One region of the Glycocaulis alkaliphilus genome, then DNA from elsewhere that is predicted to be linked to it. Evidence: predicted binding sites of a transcription regulator. Region 1 holds the regulator's gene; the other holds the start of a gene.
What was found. The regulator LexA, encoded in region 1, represses DNA repair genes until DNA is damaged. The targets are predictions, from matches to a motif close to ATGTTCCNCTTGTGTTCC.

Region 1 (7,738 bases):
CTGGCGAAGGCGGTCGACAATCTGCTCGCCATTCACCCCTTCGACCCGGACTATTTCGAGCCCTACGGCCTGCCTACAATCGTCGTTGGCAATCCGGCACTGGAACGTGACCTGACGGGTGACGGTGCCGGGTTTCGCCGCCGCCATGACATAGCGGCGCAAGCGCGCGTGATGCTGGTCCTGTTTGGCAGCCGAAAGGCGGAGGTGGAACGCCTGTTTGATGATTTTGCCGGCACGGCTGAAGCGCTGGCAAAAGACCGCCCAGACTTGCGCCTGGTGACGGTGGTGGCACCGTCGGTCGCGGAGTCTGTACGCAGCCGTCTTGCGAGCCGCGATGCGCTGTCCGGGATGATTGTGGCGGGTCCGGAAGAGCGGCTGGACGCGTTCGCTGCTGCTGATGCGGCGCTGGCCTGTTCAGGCACGGTCACGCTGGAATTGTCCCGCATGGGCGTGCCGGGCGTCGTTGCCTACAGGCTGGGGCCGGTCGCATGGACGATTGCGTGGAACTTCATGCTGAAGGCGCCCTATGTCAGCCTGGTCAATATCGCTGCCGGGCGTGAATTGCTGCCAGAGCGCCTGCAGACGCGCGCCGTGCCAGAGCATCTGGTGCCGGACATGGCAAAGCTGCTGGACGATGCCGGGCATCGCAAAGCGGTCTCTGCGGCCCTTGTGGAAACAACGAAACTGATGGCCGGACAAGGAGAGGGCGCGAGCGTCAATGCCGCCCGCGCCCTCATTCAACTCGGTCCGCTATAGTTTCTAGCGCTTGCTGACCGGCAGGTAGGCGCGCTCGGTGGCGCCGGTGAAGACCTGGCGCGGCCGGCCGATCTTCTGGGTCGGATCTTCAATCATTTCAGACCATTGAGCGATCCAGCCGACGGTGCGGGCCAGTGCGAAGAGCACTGTGAACATCTCGGTGGGGAAGCCCATCGCCCGCAGGGTGATGCCGGAATAGAAGTCGATATTCGGGTAGAGCTTTTTCTCGACGAAATACGGATCCTCGAGCGCGATGCGCTCCAGCTCCATGGCGACCTGCAGAAGCGGATCGTCCTTCACGCCCAGCTCGTCGAGCACTTCGTGGCAGGTGGTGCGCATCACTTTCGCGCGCGGATCGTAGTTCTTGTAGACGCGGTGACCGAAGCCCATCAGGCGGAACGGATCATCCTTGTCCTTGGCGCGCTTGATGTATTCGGGAATCCGCTCAACCGAGCCGATCTCTTCAAGCATGTTGAGCGCTGCTTCATTCGCGCCGCCATGGGCCGGGCCCCAGAGCGAGGCAATGCCGGCCGCAATACAGGCAAACGGATTGGCGCCAGACGAACCGGCGAGGCGCACCGTGGAGGTGGAGGCGTTCTGCTCGTGGTCGGCGTGCAGGATGAAGATGCGGTCCATCGCGCGGGCGAGCGTCGGGGAGACCTTGTAGTCTTCGGCCGGTACGGCAAAGCACATGCGCAGGAAGTTGGAGGCGTAGTCCAGCTCGTTGCGCGGGCTGATGAAGGGCTGGCCAACCGAGTATTTGAACGCGCGCGCCGCGATGGTCGGCATTTTGGCGATCATGCGGTGGCTGGCGATGGTGCGCGCCTTGGGATCATTGATGTCGGTGGAGTCGTGATAGAAAGCGGCCAGCGCGCCGACCGTTCCCACCATTACCGCCATCGGGTGTGCGTCACGGCGATAGCCGCGGAAGAACTGGTCGAACTGGTCGTGCAGCATGGTGTGACGGCGGATCGTCCAGTCAAACTCTTCCAGCTCTTTTGCAGACGGCAGCTCACCATGCAGAAGCAGATAGGAAACCTCGATGAAGGAGGAGTTCTCCGCCAGCTGGTCAATCGGGTAGCCCCGGTACAGGAGAATGCCCTCATCACCATCGATATAGGTGATCTGGCTTTCGCAGCTGGCCGTGGAGGTAAATCCCGGGTCATACGTAAATACGCCCGCGTCGCGGTAAAGCGTACGGATGTCGATGACATCGGGGCCAACCGAGCCGCCCAGAACCGGCAAATCAATCGTCTTGCCGTTAATGGTAAGCTGGGCGGTGCCCGTTTTTTCGGTCTTGTTCTTCATCGGTCCAATCCCTTCACATAATTCAGGTCGGTTCAGGCCGGGCGGGTGTGGTCATCCAGCCTGGCAATCGCTTCTTCCCGGCCCAGCAATGCCAGAACCAGGCTCATATCGGGCGCCGGGGCGCCTCCGGTCAGTACGGCGCGTAAAGGCTGGCCGATCTTGCCAAAGCCTACGCCCTCATCTTGCGCAAAGGCCTTGAGCAACTCGCCCAGAGCTTCGCTGTCCCAGTCATTGTGTGCGGCGAGCACGGCGCGCAGGCGGGAGAGCAGCGCGAGTGCCTCGGGAGACAAATGCTTGCGCGCCGTATCGTCAATGGTGAACGGGCGCTCACGGAGCAGAAAATAGGCCTGCGTTTCCATTTCGGCGAGTGTTTTTGAACGCTCTTTCAGCATATCCATGGCAGGCGTTAACCGGGCGTTCGCCACCGCGCCGCTGACCAGCCCTTCCTCGCCTTCCAGCCGCTCCGTCAGCAGGGCCAGAAGCCGCGCATTGTCCGCCTGTCTGATGTGGTGATGGTTCACAAACGCCATCTTGTCGAAGTCCAGCCGGGCAGGGGCCTTGTTCAGGCCTGCCAGCGAAAAGGCAGCAATGAGTTCGGCGTCGTTGAACAGCTCCTGATCGCCATGGCTCCAACCAAGCCGCGCCAGATAATTGCGCAGGCCTTCGGGCAGATAGCCCATCTCGCGATAGGCCTCGGCCCCCAACGCGCCGTGGCGTTTGGAGAGCTTCTTGCCATCGGGCCCGTGGATAAGGGGGATATGGGCGAAGACCGGCCGGTCCCAGCCCAGCGCATCGTAAAGCTGGGCCTGGCGGCCGCCATTCACCAGATGATCGTCGCCGCGGATGATGTGGGTGACGCCCATATCATGGTCATCAACCACGACAGCGAGATTATAGGTCGGGTTTCCGTCGGCGCGCAGCAGGATGAGGTCGTCGAACTCCTTGGCCGCCCAGCGCACGTCGCCCTGAACCGCGTCATGCAGCGTCACATCGCTGTCGGGTGCGCGAAAGCGGACGGTAAACCGCATGTCACCGGGCGGTGTGCCGCCATCGCGCCAGGGTGAACGCAGCGCGCGGCCTTCAGCGAAGGCTTCCTCGCGCAGCTTTTCCACTTCCTCGGGTGTGCAATAGCAGCGGAATGCCTTTCCTTGCGCGACAAGCTCTTCAGCGATTTCGCGATGGCGGTCTGCGCGCGCATGCTGGGAAACGGCCTCGCCATCCCATTCCAGCCCCAGCCAGTTCATGCCGGCCAGAATCGCGTCTACAGCCTCGGTCGTGGAGCGTTCACGGTCGGTATCTTCGATGCGAAGCTTGAACTGGCCGCCTGCCTGGCGCGCAAAAAGATAGTTGAACAAGGCCGTGCGCGCCCCTCCAATATGGAGGAAGCCGGTGGGTGAAGGCGCGAAACGCGTGATGATGTCTGATCTGTTTTGCACGTGCGAGATGTTGCTGCGCTGCGAAGGGAGCGGGATGATTAGCATGTTAGCGCGGTAAAGAGATAGTCTCACCGCTGAAGTGACAACACAGGGTGGCTGCATGCGCCGCTACATCCAGGCGGTCTGGACATCAATCCAGCGGGGGCGCAGCCCGGTTTCGGGCGCCGAGCGCGCGGCACTGAGCCGTCTTTTGCAGCCTGTATTGCCATCAAGAGCTGTCCGGCCGTCCGATCTGATCTTGTGGGCGCCGCTGGCCGCGGGGCTGGGTGCGGCAGTCTATCTTTCGGTTCCGGCAGAGCCTGGCAGCGTGCTGATCCCGGTTTTCTGGCTTGCCGCTTTTGCCTGCGTTCTGGCCGTCCCGCTTTTCACCGCCAAGCCGTCCCTGATGGCAGCGATCGTGCTGAGCGCCTGTGCGCTGGCCGGGCATGCCCATGTTCAGGGCAGGACGCTCTCGCTTGCGCCGCCCGTGATCGAGGTCAGTGACCGAGCCCGCACGGTTACAGGCTGGGTGGAGCGCATCGAACGCAGAGGCCGGTCGGGGCGCGTGCTGCTGCGCGTACAGACGCTGGAGCGCGCCGATGTGGCGCCGTTCCGGGTGCGCTTGCGGATCAACACCGAAACCCTGACCCCCGGCGACGGCATACGTATCAATGCTGTCCTGTCCCATCCGCGTGGGCCTGCGGCGGCGGGTGGCTATGACGGTGCGCGGGCGGCCTGGTATCAGCGGGTGGCGCTTGCCGGCTTTTCCATCTCACAGCCTCAGCCGGAAGAGATTGCCGGCGATGAGAGCGAGCGGGCATTTCTGGGATGGCGCTGGCGGCTGGCGCAGCGCATTTCCGATGCTGCCGGGCCGAACTCCGGACCGGTCATTGCCGCGCTGCTGACCGGGGAGCGCTCAGGCGTTACCGAGGCCCATGCGGAGGCGCTCAGGCTATCCGGGCTTGGCCATTTGCTGGCCATATCGGGGATGCATATGGCATTGCTGGCGGGCGGTATCTATTTCGCGGCGCGCTGGCTCATCGCCTCGATTGAGCCCTTCGCCCGCGCGCATGACCCGCGAAAGCCTGCCGCGCTGATCGCACTGCTCGCCGCCCTTGGCTATCTGCTGCTGTCTGGCGGGGCGATCTCCACCCAGCGTGCCTTCGTCATGGCTGCGGTCATGTTCACGGCGATATTGATAGGGCGAAGAGCGGTGTCGTTTCAGTCGCTTGCTCTGGCCGCACTCATCATCATCGCATTCAGCCCGCAAAGCGTGATCGAGCCGGGTTTCCAGATGAGCTTCGCCGCCACCGCCGCGCTGATCGCCGTCTATGAAGCCTGGCAGAGATGGCGGATGACACGCGATATGGCCGACTATGGCTGGTTTGCGCGGGTACAGGCCGCGTTTACAGGCCTTGCCGTTACCAGCCTGGTGGCGGGCAGCGCGACCGGGCTTTTTGCCGCCTTCCACTTCCAGCGCATGGCAGCCTACGGGTTTGGCGCAAACCTTCTGGCCATGCCGGTCTTCAGCTTCTGGGTCATGCCGGCGGGTGTCGTGGGGCTATTGCTGGCTCCCTTCGGGCTGGAAGGGCTGCCGCTCCTGGTGAGCGCGGCGGGCATGGACATCGTTCTTGCCATCGCCACGTGGACATCCTCGCTGCCCGGCGCGGCCATGCCGGCGCTGGCACCGGGCGGGATCGTGCTTGGCCTTTATGCGACCGGGTTTGCCCTGGCGACGCTGGGGCGCGGGCTGGTGCGAGTGGCGGGTGTCCCTTTTGCTGCCGGGGCGCTTGGCCTGTGGGCACTGCAATCGCCGCCCGACATGATGATCACCTCGTCGGGCGTACTCGTTTCGCGCAGCCTTTCAGCTGAGTCCGGTGAACCTGGAGACTGGCAGGTCAGCGACCGCCGCCGGGGCCGGTTCGAGACAGGCGTTCTCCTGCAGCGCGCAGGAACAGGGCTAAGCGCCGCGCCGCGCGGGGATTACGCGTGCGATCCGCTGGGCTGCCTTGTCGTCACGGCCGAGGGGCTGCGCGTAGCGGTCAGCGAGCATCCCGCCTCGCTGGAGGAAGACTGCGTACGCGCAGACCTGGTGGTCGCGCGCGGCACGGTAAGCGCCTGGCAGAAGCGCCGCTGCGCGGTGCCTGTTCTCGATGATGCGGCGCGGGCAGAGCTGGGCAGTGCCGAGTTCTGGGTCAGAGATGGCCGCATAATCCGCCTGCGCGGCGCCAATGATGGCAGTGCGGCCCGTGTCTGGGGGCGGGAGCGGGGCAGCTGACTGTCCGCCGCCGCCCGGACTCCCGGATCAGTGATAGCGGCGGATCAGCCCCACCAGACGACCCTGAACCTGCACCCGGTCGGGCCCGAAAATACGGGTCTCATAGGCCGGGTTGGCCGCTTCAAGAGCAATCGACCCGCCCTTGCGGCGGATGCGCTTGAGCGTGGCTTCCTCATTATCCACCAGCGCAACGACAATCTCGCCATTATTGGCCGTGTCTCCGCGCCGGATAATGACGTAATCGCCATCCAGAATACCGGCCTCGATCATGGAATCGCCCTCGACCTCGAGCGCGAAATGTTCACCCGACGAGACCATTTGGGACGGCACGCCGAAACGCTCGGTTTCGTGCTGGATGGCTTCGATGGGCACACCAGCCGCGATCTTGCCCAGAAGCGGCACATCCACCGAATCCGTCTCGACTTCACGGCGGGCAAAATTGCCGCTGACGACATTATCTGCGGCGCTTGCGCGCGGTGCGGAGGCATCCGGGAGCTTGAGCACTTCGAGCGCCCGGGCCCGGTGGGCCAGACGCCGAATGAAGCCACGCTCCTCCAGCGCGCTGACGAGGCGGTGAACACCGGACTTTGAAGCCAGCTGAAGCGCTTCCTTCATCTCGTCAAAGGACGGGGAAACGCCGTCTTCAGAGAGGCGCTTGTGAATGAAGAGCAGAAGCTCGTGTTGTTTGCGGGTCAGCATGAGGGGTCTGATCTCCAGGCGCAGCGGGAACAAAGCCAGAAAGGCCATGTTTTGTTCTATGCCTGTTCCGGCGGCTGGTCAAGCGGAATACGGGGTCTCACGCGAACTTCATCAGGTCTTTCACCGCTGACGTTACATCATTCTGGCGCATGAGGCTTTCGCCGACCAGAAGCGCTTTGGCGCCGGACTTACGCACCCGCTCAGCGTCATCGAAGGAGAAAATGCCGCTCTCGGCGACGAGAAAGCGGTCCTCGGGGACATGCGCGCTGAGCGCCTCGAACGTATCGAGCGTCACATCGAAGGTGCGCAGATTGCGGTTATTGATACCAATGAGCGGCGAGGGCAGGGCGAGGGCCCGGTCCAGCTCCGCCCGGTCATGCACCTCGATAAGGGCATCCATGTCCCAGCGTGCAGCCTCGGCCACCAGATCGGCGGCCAGCGTGTCGTCCACGGCTGCCATGATGACCAGAATGCAGTCTGCGCCCAGAGCGCGGGCCTCTACGACCTGCCAGGGGTCATAGAGGAAGTCCTTGCGCAATACGGGCAGGGAGACGGCGGCGCGCGCCTCGACAAGATGGCTGTCGGCTCCTTCAAAGCTTTCCGTGTCAGTGAGGATGGAGAGGCAGGCTGCGCCCCCGTCCTCATAGGCGCGGGCGAGCGCGGGAGGGTCAAAGTCGGCGCGGATCAGGCCTTTGGAGGGGCTTGCCTTCTTGATCTCCGCAATCAGCGCCAGTCCGTCGGCGGCTTGCCGGGTTTGCAGCTGCCTGAAAAAACCGCGCACAGGTGAGGCAGCGCGCGCCTTTGCGCAGATGTCGGCATAGCTGAGAGCTGCCTTGCGGCGCGCGGTCTCCGCGCGCTTGTAGATGCCAATACGCTCCAGCGTGTCGCTCATCGCGGGCGCTCCTCAGGTGTTTGTAATATGTACAAGCTTATTGAGCGTTCCGGCGGCCCGCCCGTCATCAATGGCGGCTGCTGCCAGCGCCACGCCGTCTTTCAGGCCATCAGCCTTGCCCGCAAGCACCAGTGCCGCGCTGGCATTGAACAGGACAATGTCGCGGTATGCGCCACGCTCGCCGTCCAGCAGGCGGTGCAGCGCGGCGGCATTCTCGGCCGGTTCCCCGCCCTTGAGATCATCAAGGCTCGCGCGGGGCAATCCGGCATCTTCAGGCGTGACGGTGAACTCGCGCACGCTGCCATCGGCCTCCAGGCTGGCGATATGGGTGGCGCCGGTTGTGGTGATCTCATCCAGACCGTCTTCGCCGTGGACGATCCACGCACGCTC
Region 2 (7,738 bases), 380 kb from region 1:
GTGTCGTGATAATCGACATAGAGCGGGTCTTCGCCCGGCCAGGGACAGCGATGGAGCATGGGGTTTTTCCGCCTTCCAGATTTCAGCCAAACATCTCAGTGCCATGCGGCCAAGTGAACAAATGCTAATGGTCTTTCAGGGAGCGCCCCTTGATGACCGCCGAGGGGCCAAATCTGGCGCGGGCCTTGTCCATGGCGCGCTCGGCAGCGGCGCGCTTGGGCCCGTCAGGATCGAGAAGGTCGCGCGCATCGCCCGTGGCCGGTTCCAGATCGCTGAAACCTATCCCGATCAGCCGGTAGCGTGGGCCTTGCGGCTCGGCGCGTAAGAGCTCGCGGCCTGTGCGGAACAGCGTGTCGGCCAGCTGGGCGGGCTGGTTGAGCGTGCGCCGCCGCGTCAGGGATTTGAAGCTGTCCGTCTTCAGTTTCAGCGTGACGACGCGGCCAGCAATGCCTTGCGCCTTCATCCGGTCGGCCACCTTCACGCATAGCGGCCAGAGACGCTTTTCCAGCTCCTCATGGCTGGCGACATCGTCAAAGAAGGTGGTTTCGGCTGACACGCTCTTGCGTTCGCCATCGCGGGCCACCGGACGATGGTCTATGCCTTGCGCCAGCCGCCAGAGCCGCGCGCCCGACGGCCCGTGACGGCGCAGCAGCGCATCCTCACCGCGCGCAATGACGTCTCCGAGCGTCTTCAGCCCGTCCCGGTTCAGCGTGGCGGCAAAGGCCGGGCCGACGCCAAACACGCTCTGCACCGGGCGCGGGCGCAGGAAGTCTGCCGCCTCGGCCCGTCCTATCACCGAAAATCCGTCCGGCTTGTCGAGTTCGGATGCGGTCTTGGCGAGAAACTTGTTGTAGCTGAGGCCCACCGACACCGTGACGCCCACCTCCGACTTGATGCGCGCCGCCAGCTTCATCAGCGTCAATGCGGGCGGGCTGCCGTGCAGGCGCTGCGTGCCCGTCAGGTCGAGAAACGCCTCATCGATGGAGAGCGGCTCCACCGCCGGGGTTACGTCCTCCATCATCTGGCGGATGCGCTTGCCTTCGGCTGCATAGAGGCTCATGCGCGGGGAGATGACCACGGCATCCGGGCAGGCTTTGAGCGCCTTGAACATGGGCATGGCCGAGCGCACGCCGTGCAGCCTTGCCACATAGCAGGCGGTGGCCACCACGCCGCGCTTGCCGCCGCCAATAATGACCGGCTGGTTGGCCAGCGACGGATCATCGCGCTTCTCAATGGAGGCATAGAAGGCATCGCAGTCGATATGGGCGATCGAGAGGGTTTCCAGCTCGTCATGGACGAACACCTTGCGCGAGCCGCACGCCCCGCATCGCGGCGGCGTTGATGGTGCAAAACAGGTACGGCAATACCCGGTCATTGCGCTTCCATTGGCCATAGCCAGGCAGCCCCGCGCACACCGGAGGAGTCGCCGTGCCGGTTCACTACGACGCGTGTGCGGAACTCGTCGGAGAAGACATGCGGGGCGAGGCGGGTTTCCAGATCGGCGGCCAGGCCGGGCAGGTTGGATAGTCCGCCGCCCAGCACGATCACATCGGGGTCCAGCACGTTGACGATGGTGGAGAGCGAGCGCGCCAGCCGGTCAGCGTGACGGGCGAGCGCGGCAGCTGCTTTCACGTCGCCTTCGGCGGCCTTTGTTGCAATCTGGTCGGCTGTAAGGCTTTCGCCTGTCACTCGCTGGTGGTCGCGTGCCAGCGCCGGGCCGGAGCACCAGCTTTCCACGCAGCCAAGGCGGCCGCATCCGCATCGGGGTCCGGGAATCTCGTCCGTTGAAGGGCGGGGCAGGGAGGTGTGTCCCCACTCGCCGGCGATAAGCCCGCCGCCCTCATGGAGGCGTCCGCCAATGACGATGCCGCCGCCTACGCCCGTGCCTGCGATCACGCCGAACACGCAATGCGCGCCCGCGCCTGCGCCGTCGGTGGCTTCGGACAGGGCAAAACAGTTGGCGTCATTGGCGCAGCGCACGTCCTGCGCCAGCACGTCTGTCAGATCGCGCTGCAGGGGCTGGCCATTGAGGTGGGAGGAGTTGGCGTTGCGTACCAGCCCGGTGCGCGGATTGATCGAGCCGGGGTGACCGATGCCAACGCTTGCAGGCGTGCCGCCCGCTAGCTGGCGGACTTCGGCGACAAGATCGCGAATCAGTTCCACGCCGAGGCGGTAAGTGGACTGCGACGGCTTGCGGATGCGGGCCAGAATGGTGCCGTCAGCGCCCAGCGCGATGGCTTCTGTCTTGGTGCCGCCCAGATCAACGCCGATGCGGATCATGCGGAATCCCCTGCCAGTCATGGTGTGGCCACGTTCTTATCTTGTTCCTTACCGGGTTCCTAGCGCGCGACTCATCGTTGATTAAGGAAAATGGTGTCTACTCGGCAGTGGATGGAAAAAGGTCCACGCCAAAGGCGGGGCAAACGGGGGAAGCACGCGGTCGCCATGCTGCAGGTCATGTCCAAAAAAGTTCTGATCGTTGAAGATAACGAGCTGAACATGAAGTTATTTCATGATCTGCTCGAGGCCCACGGCTACGAGACCCTCCAGACCCGGGAGGGCCTGAAGGCCATTGATATCGCGCGCGAGCATCGCCCCGATCTCATCCTGATGGACATCCAGCTGCCGGAAGTGTCCGGGCTGGACGTCACCAAATGGCTCAAGAGCGATGAAGACCTCTCCGGTATCCCGGTCGTGGCCGTCACCGCCTTTGCCATGAAGGGTGATGAGGAGCGTATCCGCGAAGGCGGGTGTGAGGGCTATCTCTCCAAACCCATCACGGTGACGAGCTTTATCGAGACAATCCGGAAATTTATCGGATAGGGAGGCGCCAGACCCATGAGTGCGCGCATCCTCGTAGTCGATGATATCGAGACCAACAGGCGCTTGCTGGAAGCGCGCCTGTCGGCTGAGTATTTTGATGTCGTGCTGGCGTCTTCCGGAGCCGAGTGCCTTGAAAAGGCCCGCGACACCATGCCGGACATGATCCTTCTGGACATCATGATGCCAGGCATGGACGGGTTTGAAACCTGCCGCCGCCTGAAGGCCGACGCTGCCACCCGCCATATCCCCGTCATCATGGTAACGGCGCTGGATCAGCGCGAGGACCGGGTGAAGGGGCTGGAAGCGGGCGCGGACGAGTTTCTCACCAAGCCGGTCAATGATGTTGCCCTGTTTGCGCGTGTGCGCTCGCTTCTGCGCCTGAAGGAAGTGCTCGACGAGCTGCGCCTGCGCCACGAGGGCGCACTGGCTGATGATGGCGTTGAGGACGGTGATCTGGACGGCCCGGCGATTGTTATCGTGGCCGCTGGCGATGATGTCGCCGCCGAGCGCCTGTCTGCCAAGCTGCCCAAGGGCTTCGCGGCGCGCCCGATCGGTGATCCGGCTGGCGTGGTGAAGGCCGCGCGGGCCGGGGCAGAGCTGGTGCTGATCGATCTGGCGACGGCAAAGTTTGATGCCTTGCGCGTCTGTGCGCGCATCCGCTCTGACGCTGTAACCCGGCACACGCCGATCATCTGCGTTGTCGATCCCGACACGCCGCAGGACATGGTCCGCGCGCTGGATCTGGGGGTCAGCGATGTGGTGACGCGCCCGGTTGATCCGGGTGAGCTGGCGGCGCGCCTGAACACCCAGCTAAAGCGCAAGCGCTATGCCGAACAGCTGCGCGAGCGTCTGGAAGAGAGCCTTGAGATGGCGGTCATTGATCCGCTGACCGGGCTTTATAATCGCCGCTATATGGGCTCACGCCTGCGTCAGGCTGTCGATGCCTGGGAGGCCGCCGCCGAGACGGTGTCGGTCATCCTGTTTGACATCGACCATTTCAAGCGCATCAACGACACTTGGGGCCACCAGGCCGGAGATGAGGTGCTGCGCGCCTTTACCGAACGCATGAACGCCCAGCTGCGCGCGCTCGACATTGCCGGGCGTCATGGCGGCGAGGAATTCATGGTCGTACTCTCCGGAGCGACCCAGAGGGAAGCCGTGGAAGCCGCCGAGCGGGTGCGGGCAGCGATCGCGCGCGCGCCCTTCCGTCTGGCGAATGCGGGAATCACGGTGGATGTGACAACCAGTGCCGGCGTCGCCGAAATCATGCATGGCGATACGCCAGAACGCCTTATTGCGCGCGCTGATGCCGCGCTCTATCAGGCCAAGGCTGCTGGCCGCAATCAGGTCATGGCGGCACAGAAAAAGGCCGCGTGACGATCACGCGGCCTTCCTCAAATCGGCAGATGCGGTAAGGGGCAGATCTACTTGATCTTGCCTTCCTTGAACTCGACATGCTTGCGCGCGACCGGATCGTACTTTTTCAGCACGAGTTTCTCGGTCATGGTACGCGCGTTTTTCTTGGTCACGTAGAAGTAACCCGTGCCAGCCGTCGAATTGAGGCGGATCTTGATGGTTGTCGGCTTGGCCATGTCACTCACCTGAAACTGGATTGCCGCGCCAGACCGGACCTGACGCTTCGCGAGCGCGCGAAAATACGCATGTTCGTATGGGTGTCAATGGCGGTGATGCGTTCAGCTCCGCCAGCTCATGGACACGATTGCGGGAAAAAGTGACTGAAAGCCAATGAAGCCGTATACTCTGTTTTCGGCGTTGATCCCGCGAATGGGTTGTTGACGTCGTGTGCCCAGGACGAGGTTTATGGCAGACAACGTTACAAACGAGCCTTTGCTTGAACACCTGAAGGCGCTGCGAACCCAAGTGGGAACGCTGCAGAACGATATGTCCGATGTGAAGACCAGCCTTATTAGCCTGCGTCAGCACCTGACCGCGTTCATGTCCACCGATGCCGCACATGAAGGCGCGCTGGCGTCGTTGCAGGCACGCCTTAATCGCATCGAACGTCGGCTGGAAATCTCCGAAACCTGATCACAAGCCCGGTTCAGCGCCGCCAGTTTCTCAGCGCAATCGGCAGATAGATTGCCGCAATCACGCTGAGTGCGAGCAGGAAGCCGTGCGGGTTGATCCAGTCCATGGCCATTCCGCCCAGTGGCGGCCCGAACAACGATCCCGAACCGTAGGCGAAGATGAAGGCTGCATTGGCGGCGGCCAGCTGGCCTGCCTGAACCCGCTCGCCGATCACTGACAGCCCGACTGTGTAGTAGGCGCTGGCAAGACCGACATAGAGGAAGATGAGCGGGAAGAGGGCAAAGCCAAACCCGCTCGACGCGATGATGAGCAGCGGTATGGCAACCGCGCCGCCGGTAATCAGCGCCAGCGTACGCATGCGTCCTGTCCGGTCAGCAAAATTGCCAATGGGTATCTGCATGCAGAGCGCCCCCAGCGCGCCAGTGGTCATCAGCAGGCCCACCATTACGGTCGTCAGGCCTGTCCGGTCACCATAGACGGGCATCAGGGCGAAGAAGCTGTTTTCCAGCGCGCCGAACAGGAAGCCGGCAAGAATGGCAGCCGGGGCGAGGCGCGCTGTGGTGAGCATGGCCAGCGGGCTGCCCTCGTCCCCACTCGGCGGTATCAGGCCCGGACCACGCAGGAACACGACCGGCAACACGCCCGCCGCATAGATCGCCGCTCCGGCGATCCACGGCGCCCAGCCTTCTGCCCCCAGCAGCGCCAGCAGCAGCCCGCCAGAGCCGAACCCCGCCGACAGCACCGTCGCATACACCGCCAGCAATGAAGCGCGCCGTTCAGGCTTTGCCAGCTGGTTGATCCATGTCTCGCTGGCGATGAAGACGATGGTTACAGCAATGCCGATAACAAAGCGCGTGCCAAACCATGCCCAGACATCGCGCACGGCCGGAAACACCAGAATGCCAAGCGCGATGACCGCCAGGCTGGTGGCCAGCAGCGCGCGCGGGCTGATGCGCGTGAAAAGGCCCGGGATGAAGGGGGTCGCCAGAATCATGGCCAGCGCGGCGGCGGCGGCGTTGACACCTGCTTGCGCGCCAGAACCCGTCATCGCCTCCAGATTGAGCGAAATGAGCGGCATGAGCAGGCCGAAACCGCACCCGGCCAGCCCCCCGCACATGATCGTCACAAAGAGCGACCGTGTGCGCGCATGAGTGTCGCTGATGAGGAATGAGAGGGCCATGGGGCCAGTCTATAGCCGGGTCGTAAGCAGCCGTCCCGCCTGTTTTCGCACATGCAACGGCCTGATGATCACGCCGGATGCCGCAGCCCGCGCAAGCGGTATGAACGGGGCAAGCCCGGCAAGGCCCAGACGCGCCTCTACGGCCTCTTCTTCCACCCAGATGGCCCGTCCGCCTGGTGCCACGGGAAAGAGTGCCTGCACGGCGCGCGAGGCGGCGATGGCAAACAGGCGCACATGCCAGCGGCGGCCGCCCGGCAGGGCGAGCATGCTTCGGCCCAGATAGATTAGGCCCTGCCGGTCAGGGGCAAGGCCGTGGCGCGCTGCCCGCCCCCACAGGCCCGGCTGCGGCGCCAGGGCTACGGCATGGTGCGCGGGAGAGGCGAACAGCAGGCCCAGCTGGGCATGCGCCGCGCTTAACGCCGTGTCAGTGAATGCACGGGCAGGCAGGCTGCGAACACCAAGGGCGCGTGCCGATATATCGGGGTCATCGCCCACATTGACGGCGGCACGCGCGCTCACGGGCGAAAACGCCAGCGGCAGCGCCTCTGGCACGGCGGGCAGGGCGAAGCGGCCTGTGGCGCTGTCGACGACAAAAACACCGGCTGCGGGGCGCGCGCGCTGCCTCTGGTGCGGCGCGCTCATAGCTCGTCGACGCGCGGACCTTTCGGCGTCACGCGCGCGCAGCGTACCGGGGCAGGGCCCTTCATGTGGCTGGCAAGTTCGGCCAGCACGAAGCGGGTGATGATGGGCAGGTCCAGCGTGCCGGTATCCTCCAGTGACACCCAGCGTAAATCTTCCAGCTCCGCGGCCAGAAAATCATCGGCGCGTCCGGTAACAGCCTCTTCCGGTGCGCGGAAGAACCAGGCGTCAAACCGGCGCGGACGGCCGGGCGGTGTAATCGCGCGCGCCACCAGCTCCAGCGGTGCGGCGGCGGGGGCGAGGCCCGCCTGGGTGAAGGGTTTCCATTGTGGGCTGGCCCGTGAAATAGGCGCGCTCTCGCCGATCAGAAGCCCGGTTTCCTCTGCCGTCTCGCGGATCGCGGCTGCAGCGGCCGCGCGGGCCCGGCGCTCTGTCATGCAGCGTGTCAGCACGGCACGTACTGGTTCCGCCGGTTCACTGGCCAGCGGCGCATAGCCGTCCGTCCGGTCGACGCGACCACCTGGAAACACGTATTTGCGTGGCATGAAGACATGCTCGCCAGAGCGCCGGCCGAACAGGATTTCGGTCGTTCCGTTGGCACGCTCGCGCGTGAGGATCAGGGAGGCGGCCAGCGCCGGCCTGCGCACGGAGGGGTGCGGTTTCACGCCGGGGCGTTCATTGCCTTCCGAATGGCGCGTCGGGTCGAAAGGATTGCCTTTAGCCACGTTTTTAAGGTCTCTACCGCCGCCGTCTGGACTTGTTGCCCCTGTCCCGGCCCGCCGGAGGGCGTCCGCCCTTGCGGCGCCCCATCGGCTTTCTGCCCGGTTCAGGCGGGGTCAGTATGTCCACCAGCAGGCCGCCCGTCACGGGTGTTGCTTCGCTAAGCCGCACATTGACGGTCATGCCCAGCCGGTAGGTCGCGCCGGTATTCTCGCCGATAAGGGCGTGTGCGGACGGATCGTGGTGGAAATATTCCCGCCCCAGACGCGATACCGGGCAGAGCGCGTCAGCCCCGGTTTCGCTCAGGCGGATGAAGGCACCAAAGCG

Region 2: a site for LexA is predicted at 2,311-2,328, ahead of X907_RS06870 (ROK family protein). Genes of this name have one in related genera too.

The regions. Positions count from the first base shown of each region.
Region 1 is NZ_CP018911.1:1,816,913-1,824,650, reverse strand. Features, by position in the region: gene lpxB (lipid-A-disaccharide synthase) at 1-756, shown strand, start outside; gene gltA (citrate synthase) at 760-2,064, opposite strand; gene gltX (glutamate--tRNA ligase) at 2,097-3,545, opposite strand; gene X907_RS08670 (ComEC/Rec2 family competence protein) at 3,601-5,757, shown strand; gene lexA (transcriptional repressor LexA) at 5,785-6,456, opposite strand; gene trpC (indole-3-glycerol phosphate synthase TrpC) at 6,554-7,348, opposite strand; gene trpD (anthranilate phosphoribosyltransferase) at 7,361-7,738, opposite strand, start outside.
Region 2 is NZ_CP018911.1:1,434,217-1,441,954, forward strand. Features, by position in the region: gene X907_RS06860 (DNA-3-methyladenine glycosylase I) at 1-59, opposite strand, end outside; gene X907_RS06865 (DNA polymerase IV) at 125-1,375, opposite strand; gene X907_RS06870 (ROK family protein) at 1,372-2,280, opposite strand; gene X907_RS06875 (response regulator) at 2,458-2,823, shown strand; gene X907_RS06880 (PleD family two-component system response regulator) at 2,839-4,200, shown strand; gene rpmG (50S ribosomal protein L33) at 4,248-4,415, opposite strand; gene X907_RS06890 (hypothetical protein) at 4,645-4,872, shown strand; gene X907_RS06895 (MFS transporter) at 4,886-6,052, opposite strand; gene X907_RS06900 (hypothetical protein) at 6,062-6,694, opposite strand; gene X907_RS06905 (NUDIX domain-containing protein) at 6,691-7,416, opposite strand; gene rnr (ribonuclease R) at 7,430-7,738, opposite strand, start outside.